DNA from 2 places in the Streptomyces sp. NPDC006872 genome. Region 2 is predicted to be linked to the other one. Evidence: riboswitches for the same ligand, from Rfam matches in the RefSeq annotation. Region 2 holds a riboswitch; the other holds the start of a gene.

Region 1 (4,406 bases), on a different contig from region 2:
GTCGCCGTGATCCGGAGGTCGCCGCGGTCGACGGCGTACAGCCGCTTGGGCCCGCCGTCGACGGAGACGTAGATCTGCGCGGGCACGGTGACCGACGAGACGTCGAACAGGGCCTGGACGGCGCTCCCGACGAACCGGAACCGCAGCCGCGAACCGGAGTTGACGGTGACGGCGGCCTCGGCGGTACGCCCCCAGTGGCCCTCGTAGACGAGCCGCCGGTCGTCGGGGCGGACGACGCTCGCGACACCAGCACCGGCACCGGCACCGGCACCAGCACCAGCACCGACGGCCGAGGTGCACGCGGACGCGGGCGGAGCGGCCCCGGCCACCAGAAGCGCCACGACCGCCGCGGTCGCGGCGCACTTGACGACGGCGGTGCAGCGGTGGACGACGCCGGACACGGGACCTCCGAAGAGCGATGGAAAGCGCTTGCTCCCTGACGGAGATCACTGTGTCCCCACTCTGGCCCGGCTGTCGACAGGGCGAAAAGGGATGCCATGCGGCTGCCATAGACACGCCACACGGCGGCAATGAAACGATCAAGAAAACGACGCCGACACGCCGAAGGCCGGACCCGGGGATCGGGGTCCGGCCTTCGACTGCGTGTCAGGCGGTGGGTCGTCCGCGGGTGCTAGACGGAGACTCCGTGCGAGCGGAGGTAGGCGATCGGGTCCACGTCCGAGCCGTAGTCCGGCGTGGTGCGGATCTCGAAGTGCAGGTGCGGGCCGGTCACGTTGCCGGTCGCGCCGGAGAGGCCGACCTGCTGACCCAGGGTCACGGTCTGGCCGGCCGAGACCGACAGCTGGGACAGGTGGGCGTACTGGGCGTAGTAGCCGTCGGCGAGCTTGATGACGACCTGGTTGCCGTACGCGCCGCCCCAGCCCGCGGAGACGACGGTGCCCGCGCCCACGGCCTTGAGGGAGGTGCCGGTCGGCACGACGAAGTCGACACCGGTGTGGTAGCCGCTGGACCACATGCTGCCGGCCACGTGGTACGCGGTGCCGACGGAGGCGCCGGCCACGGGGAGCTGGTAACCGCTGGAGGCGCCGGTGCTGCTCTCGGCGGCCTGCGTGGTCGTCTTCGAGGACGAGGCAGAGGACGAGGTGGAGGACTTCGAGTCGGATGCCTTCGAGTCGGAGGACTTCGCCGACTTCGAGGACTTCGAGGACGAGCTCCCCGAAGAGGAGGCCGAGGAGGACGAACCGGACGACCCGGTGGTGCCGGTCGCGGCCTGCTTGCCGATCGACAGCTTGAGGCCGGGGTGGATCAGCGAGGGGTTGTCGCCGACGGCCGCACGGTTGTCCTGGTACAGCTTCTGCCAGCCGCCGCTGACGTCCTGGTCGTCCGCGATCTTCGAGAGGTAGTCCCCGGACCGCACGGTGTAGGTCTTCGCGGCGGCGGTCTTCCGGGTCACCGGAGCGGCCTGCACGGCGCTTTCCGAAACCGTCTGCGCGACCGACTGGGACGCGGCCTGCGAAACGGACTGGGAAACGGACTGAGCGGGGGCCGCATGGGCGCCGGCGGCACCCATGAGCGGAAGGGCGAGCGCTGCGCCGCCGGTTCCGGCGACGGCTATCGAACGAGTGAAGCGCTGGGTCTTCGGACGGCGGTGCTTACCCTTCGCGGGCATGGCGAATTCCTCTCCGGCGCCTGCGAGGTGAGCTGTCGGGTGCGAGCTGGAGATGCCCGGCCGCGCCGAGGCGCGGCTTTACCCCAAGCCTGTTCCGGGACCGGAACAGGCGGTTGTGCCTGTGGGTCCCCCGCTCCTGCCGTGGACGGGTGGGTGTGCGGACTCCGGGCGGCGGCAGGATTAGGCATCCGTCCGGATTGGTGTGGAACGTAAGCGACCCAGACGCACGGGGACAAGCAGAGGTTGCACGGTTAATGCATTTCTCTTGATCTGCTGTGAGAATTCCCGGTCACGCTCCGTGAATCCAAACACCCGCCATTCGCCGAATACCCTTGAAAAGCGCATGAATTACGTGAACATGACGTACGACGCACGGTCACGGATATGACGCTGCTCACGTGACAGCCCTCCAGGATCCTTTATTCCAGAGCGAGTTGGAATTAAGGATCCAATTCGGACAGAAAGCTCAGATGCGACGGAGCCGGATAACCGTCGCATCAAGGTCGCCCTTCAGTTCGGTGCGCAGCCCGTGATGCAGCAGCACCGCACCCCGGTGAACTTCGCCCGTTTCACGGCATTCATACGACTGTGTCGGGTCGAGTCCGCGCAGCCGGAGCGCCGGCACGGGCTCCCCGAACCGCTGGGCCTGGAGCCAGGCGAGGACGACGCTCTCGTCTCCGCGCACGTACTGGACGGCGCTCAGACCGCCCGCCGGGGGACGCAGCCGGTAGAGGTCGCCGTGCTGCACAAGAGGCCGGATCTCCTTGTAGAGGTCCACCCACTCCCGCGCCTCGGCGAGCTCCCCCTCGCTCCACTCCGAGAGATCGCCGCCGACGCCGAGCACACCGGCCATGGCGCTGACGAACCGGAAGCGCAGCGAGCTCACCCGGCCGTTGAGCTGGGTGTTGGGACTGTCGGTGACCCACGCGGCCATGACCCGGGCGGGGTGGATCTGGCTGAAGCCGTGCTGGATGTCGAGCCGGTCGAGCGGGTCGGTGTTGTCGGAGGTCCACACCTGGTCGGTACGGCCCATGATCCCGAGGTCGATACGTCCGCCGCCGCCCGAGCAGGACTCGAAGGCGACGCCCGGGTGGGCGGCCCGCAGTCGGTCCAGGAGGCCGTACAGGGCTCGCACATGGTCGACCCAGAGACGCTGCGGGTAGGGGTCGTCCGGCCAGCCCGCGTCGGTGAAGCAGCGGTTGAAGTCCCACTTGACGTAGTCGACGGGTGCGCTGGAGAGAAGCCCGTGGAGCTGCTCCCAGAGATACTCCTGGACGTCCTCACGCGCGAGGTTGAGTACGAGCTGATTGCGGAACTCCGTCCGCTTTCGTCCCGGTTGGAACTGCACCCAGTCGGGGTGGGCCCGGTACAGCTCGCTGTCGGGGTTGACCATCTCGGGCTCGACCCAGATGCCGAACTGCATGCCGAGGGCGTGCACGTAGTCCGCGAGGGGCTTCAGGCCGTTCGGGAAGCGGTCGGGGTTGGGCCGCCAGTCGCCGAGCCCGGCGTGGTCGCCGGTGCGCTTGCCGAACCAGCCGTCGTCGACGACGAACAGCTCGACGCCGATCGCCGCGGCGCGCCGGGCCAGGGTCGCCTGCTGTTCCTCGGAGATGTCGAAGTAGGTGGCCTCCCAGGAGTTGAACAGCACCGGCCGGTCCTGCTCGGCGTCCGGGACGACGTACGCGCGCTGGTAGGCGTGCCAGGCGCGGCTCGCGCCGCCGAAGCCCGCGTCGCTCCACAGGCCGGCGAAGACGGGTGTGGTGAAGGACTCGCCGTTCTCCAACCGCAGCAGGCCCGAGTCGTCGTACCCGGCGCCGCCGGTGATCTGCACGCGCGCGTCGGGGAGTTGCGCGACGGCGATCCGCCAGGAGCCCGACCAGCCGAGGGCGCAGCCGTAGACCTCGCCGCGCTCCTCGGTCGCGTCGGTGTCCAGGGCGACCCAGGGCAGGTGCTGGTGGCCGGTGTGGCCGCGGCGGCTGCCGATGACCTTCTCACCGTAGGTGAGGGGGGAGCGCGTGAGCCGCGACTCGGCGGCCCAGCGGCCGTGCAGCTGCGACAGCCGCCAGTCCTCGCGCTCGGGCAGGGTCCAGACGGCGGAGTCGGCGCGCAGCAGCTCCTGCGGCCGCTCGCCGTCGTTGCGCAGGGTCGTCCAGCGCTCGACGACGTCGCCGCGCATCCGGTAGTGCAGGGTGACGGTGAGCCCGGCGTCCCGGAAGCGCAGCCTGAGCTCGTCGCCGTCGCTCTCGTGGGCCTCGAAGGTCCACTCGGTGCCGCGTCGCTCGTCGGTGCGCACGGACAGGGCGGGCCGCACGAAGCGGGGGCCGCCCTCGACCGGGTACTCCTCGCGGCCGTCGAGCGGGGACTCGAAGGACGCCCCGCGCTCCGACGGCGGCAGCTGGGCGAGCGCCTCGGCGTCCGCGAGCGCGATGCCCGGACCCCAGTGCAGGTGGATCAGCTCATCGGCCTCGGTGAGATGGAGGGCGTAGCTGCTCGTCGGCCCCGAAAGGAGCCAGGTACGGCCGTTGTCGGCGATCTCGGGCATCAAACCCCCACTAATTCGAACAGGTGCGATCAAGCACCAACATCATCGATTGCGGTCGGCCCCTCGGGCAACTCTCGACCGCCGAGTCCCCGGACAAGTCTTCACCTGGGCGGACGTCCGGCCGGCGGGCCTGTGGACAACCCGTTGCCCGGGGAATCCATGTCGTATCGTCCTAGGAGGTGTCCCGTCGGCCACCACGAGCCGCGCCGACGGAGACCGACAGGAAGGGGCACC
Region 2 (4,406 bases):
TGACCAGGCGCTCGGCGTCATCAACGGTGATGGGGCGGATGCGTGCGGTGCCGCCGTCGCGCAGCACCACGTCGGCCTCCCAGTGGGCGGGGTACTCGTGCCGGTCCGACGCGCTCTGCATGGGGCCCAGAGTACGGCTCGCGTACGACAACGGCGCGAGGCAGTCTGTGGAGGACGCACGTCGGATCGAGGCCGCGATCCGACGACCACGTCGGGACGGGACGCATGGACCGTCCCTCCCACGCTTCACGTGTGGAACACTGGTCTAGACAACCTGAGACACTGAAGGGCAGCATCACATGGCTGAGCGCCGCGTCAACGTCGGCTGGGCCGAGGGCCTTCACGCCCGCCCCGCTTCCATCTTCGTCCGGGCCGCCACGGCCGCAGGTATCCCCGTGACGATCGCCAAGGCCGACGGCAACCCCGTCAACGCGGCCTCCATGCTGGCCGTTCTCGGCCTGGGCGCCAAGGGCGGCGAGGAGATCGTCCTCGCGTCCGAGGCCGAGGGCGCGGACGCTGCCCTCGACCGGCTCGCGAAGCTGGTCGCCGAGGGTCTCGAGGAGCTCCCCGAGACCGTCTGAAAACCCTGACGGCGCGCTGCCTTAAAGTCGTCGTCCCGCAACACCGAAGGGCTCGTCCGAATTGTCGGGCGAGCCCTTTGAATTTCCCGCTTATGGGCAGCAGAAATAGCGCCCCACGAATTAACTCCTCTTTGTATACGGCCCCCGTGTTAATGCCGCAGACCCGTCATGTTTACGGGAGGTTGCGAAGTCCTCACACGGTCGACGCGCTCCACTCCGCCGGAAAAGCGCAGCCGGTGCACGGCCGTCGCGCGCTCGGTGTGCAGCGCCGTGACCGCACGCGCGCGCTCCCCGTCGCCGCGCGCCACCGCGTCCACGATCGCGCCGTGCTCCCCCCAGGACTCCACCGGGTCGGCCGGAGCGTCCACCACGTACATCCAGGCGATCTTGTGGCGCAGCTGGGTGAGCATCGAGGTCAGGGCCTGGCTTCCGGAGGCCTGGGCGAGCGTCTCGTGGAACCAGCCCCCCAGGGAGCGCAGATCCTCGCTGTTGCCCCTCCTGGCCCGCTCCTGGCCCAGCCGGACGAGACCGCGCAGCACCTTCAGATGGGCCTCGGTGCGCCGCTGGGCGGCCCGGGAGGCGCCGAGCGGCTCCAGCAGCATGCGCATCTCCAGCAGGTCCGCAGCCTCCTGCTCGGTCGGCTCGGCGACGCACGCGCCCGCGTGCCGCCGCGTGACCACGAAGCCCTCCGCCTCCAGCGTGCGCAGCGCCTCCCGGACGGGCACACGGGAAACGCCGTAGCGGCGGGCGAGGAGTTCCTCCGTGAGGCGGCTGCCGCGCTCGTAGACACCCGCGACGATGTCGTCCCGGATGGCCGTGCACACCGAGTGCGCCGGAATACGCATGACGGACCTCCGCCTTAATCCCCGTGAAACGTCGACGATTGACGTGTGTTCCGTGACTCTATTGCAATCAGCGGGAATTTCCGATGGCGGACTGGAATCCGTGCATATTTTTTGGACAACAGGATCTCGAAAACGACGAAAGCCCCGGCCGGGAGGGCCGGGGCCGAACGATCTGTCGCCGTGCGTCGTCAGACGTTCACGCCGTGCTTGCGAAGGTAGGCGACCGGGTCGATGTCCGAGCCGTACTCGGCGGTGGTGCGGGCCTCGAAGTGCAGATGCGGGCCGGTGACGTTGCCGGTCGCGCCGGACAGGGCGATCCGCTGGCCCGGGGTGACCTGCTGCCCCACCGACACCTCGATGGACGACAGGTGACCGTACTGGGTGTACGTCCCGTCGTTCATCTTGATCACGACCTCGTAGCCGTACGACCCGCCCCAGCCGGCCTCGACGACGGTGCCCAGGCCGACCGCGTGCACGGTGGTGCCGCTGGCCGCGTGGAAGTCGATGCCGGTGTGGCTGCCGGAGGACCACAGGGAGCTGCTGGCCTGGTAGCCGGTGGACACGTAGGAGCCGGTGATCGGCAGCACGAAGGCGTTGAGGCGCTTGCGCTCGGCCTCGCGGGCGGCACGCACGCGTGCCTCGCGCTCCTCCACCGCCTTCTTGGCGGCGGCCTCGCGGGCGGCCTGCTCGAAGGCTGCGTGCTTCTGCACGGCGACCTGGTCGTCGAGCTGCTCGGCGACGGACTCGCCGACCGTGACGACGGGGATCAGCCCGGTCTGCTCGGGCGTGGGCTCGGCGGCGAGGGCCGGAGTGGAGGCGACGGTGGCCATGACACCGGTGGTGGTGAGCGCCGCGACACCCGCCGCGCGAACAGTGGTCCGCTGCATCCGGCTGGGCCGACGGTGCTTCCCGGTGGCGTAGGTGATCGCCAAGACAGGGGTGTCCTTTCCTTCCCTCTCGCCTACCGGGTTAGCTGACGGGTTCGGAGCAGGAAGGTCTCCTACGGACCCCCTCGCGTTCACGCGGGCGTCCGATTCACCCCAGGGACTTCACAAGTGGGTCCCCGGCTCCCCTGGCTCGCGCCGTACGGGGACTCGGCGATGACTGTCCGGTGCCGCGGCTGCGGCGCACTGCCTGACGAACAGCCCGCACGAAGCTAAGCGGGGCCGGTTTCAATCCTCAAACGAATCCCGGTTTTTGTAGCGCATCCCACAGGGCAGACAGGCAACCTCCGCCCCAATTCGGACATCTAGCGGCCCTGGTGACGCTTCCGTCGACCAGGGCCCCTACACGCGCGTGCCGTTGCCGGGTCCGCTCCGTGACTGCTCCGCGGCCTACTCCGCGGACACGACCTTCACCTCGCCGATGCCGAGGGCCTCGACCGGCGCCTTGATCTGGGCCGCGTCGCCCACCAGAACGGTCACCAACCGGTCCACCGGGAAGGCGTTCACGGCCGCCGCGGTGGCCTCCACCGTGCCGGTCGCGGCGAGCTGCTGGTACAGCGTCGCCTGGAAGTCGTCGGGCAGGTGCTGCTCGACCTGGTCGGCCAGCGTGCCCGCGACGGCCGCCGCGGTCTCGAACTTCAGCGGCGCCACCCCGACCAGGTTCTGCACGGCGACGTCACGCTCGGCGTCGGTCAGCCCCTCGGCGGCGAGGGTGCGCAGCACCTTCCAGAGGTCCTCGAGGGCGGGACCGGTGTTCGGGGTGTCCACGGAGCCGCTGATGGCGAGCATCGCGGCGCCGGAGCCGTCCGGGGCGGACCGCAGGACCTGCCCGAAGGCGCGGACGCCGTACGTGTAGCCCTTCTCCTCGCGCAGGACGCGGTCCAGGCGGGAGGTGAGGGTGCCGCCGAGGCAGTACGTGCCGAGCACCTGCGCGGGCCACACGCGGTCGTGCCGGTCGGCGCCGATACGGCCGAGCAGCAGCTGCGTCTGGACGGCGCCGGGACGGTCCACGATGACGACCCGGCCGGTGTCGTCGGCGGTCACCGGCGGCACCGGCCGCGGCTGGGCCGAGGAGCCCGTCCAGGCGCCCAGGGTGTCGCTCAGCAACGCGTCCAGGTCGACGCCGGTGAGGTCGCCGACGACCACGGCGGTGGCCGTGGCGGGGCGGACGTGCTTCTCGTAGAAGCCGCGCACCGCCGCGGAGTCGATCTTCTCGACCGTCTCCGCCGTGCCCTGGCGCGGGCGGGACATGCGCGCGGTGGCCGGGAACAGCTCCTTGGAGAGCTCCTTGGCGGCGCGCCGGGAGGGGTTGGCCAGCTCGTGCGGGATCTCGTCCAGCCGGTTGCGGACGAGGCGCTCGACCTCGCTGTCGGCGAACGCGGGCGCCCTCAGGGCGTCGGCGAGGAGGCCGAGGCCCTTGGGCAGGCGCGAGGCCGGCACTTCGAGGCTGAGCCGGACGCCGGGGTGATCGGCGTGCGCGTCCAGGGTGGCGCCGCAGCGCTCCAGCTCGGCGGCGAACTCCTCGGCGGAGTGCTTGTCGGTGCCCTCGGAGAACGCGCGCGCCATGATCGTGGCGACGCCGTCGAGGTCGGCCGGTTCGGCGTCCAGCGGCGCGTCGAGGAGGATCTCGACGGCGACGACCTGCTGGCCGGGGCGGTGGCAGTGCAGGACCGTCAGACCGTTGGCGAGCGCGGCGCGCTCGGGCGCCGGGAACGCCCACGGCTTGGCCTCGCCGGCCCGGGGCTGGGGGTGGAAGTCCATCGTGGCGAGCTCGGTCACCGGGCCGCCTCCTCGTTCTCGTCCTGGTCGGCGGGGGCTTCGGCGGCGGTCGGCTCGTAGACGAGCACCGCGCGGTTGTCGGGGCGCAGACGGGCCTTGGCGACCTCCTGCACCTCCTCGGGCGTCACGTCCAGCACCCGCTGGACTGCGGTCAGGGCGAGCTGCGGGTCGCCGAACAGGACGGCGAACCGGCACAGTTCGTCGGCGCGGCCGGCGACCGTGCCGAGCCGGTCGAGCCACTCGCGCTCCAACTGGGC

Evidence for each region. A riboswitch is a leader RNA that binds a small molecule or an ion and turns the genes downstream of it on or off. The one in region 2 is predicted to bind cyclic di-AMP.
Region 1: it holds a riboswitch for cyclic di-AMP, as region 2 does, so the genes downstream of both, ABZ725_RS21065 (LysM peptidoglycan-binding domain-containing M23 family metallopeptidase) here and ABZ725_RS23050 (M23 family metallopeptidase) in region 2, are expected to answer to the same signal.

The regions. Positions count from the first base shown of each region.
Region 1 covers NZ_JBEYIL010000006.1:514,217-518,622, reverse strand. Annotated here, with positions in the region: gene ABZ725_RS21070 (GDSL-type esterase/lipase family protein) at 1-401, opposite strand, end outside; gene ABZ725_RS21065 (LysM peptidoglycan-binding domain-containing M23 family metallopeptidase) at 632-1,630, opposite strand; cyclic di-AMP (ydaO/yuaA leader) riboswitch at 1,635-1,792, opposite strand; gene ABZ725_RS21060 (alpha-galactosidase) at 2,097-4,172, opposite strand.
Region 2 covers NZ_JBEYIL010000007.1:426,018-430,423, forward strand. Annotated here, with positions in the region: gene ABZ725_RS23035 (GNAT family N-acetyltransferase) at 1-121, opposite strand, end outside; gene ABZ725_RS23040 (HPr family phosphocarrier protein) at 300-581, shown strand; gene ABZ725_RS23045 (GntR family transcriptional regulator) at 731-1,426, opposite strand; gene ABZ725_RS23050 (M23 family metallopeptidase) at 1,615-2,358, opposite strand; cyclic di-AMP (ydaO/yuaA leader) riboswitch at 2,370-2,536, opposite strand; gene ABZ725_RS23055 (pitrilysin family protein) at 2,761-4,149, opposite strand; gene ABZ725_RS23060 (pitrilysin family protein) at 4,146-4,406, opposite strand, start outside.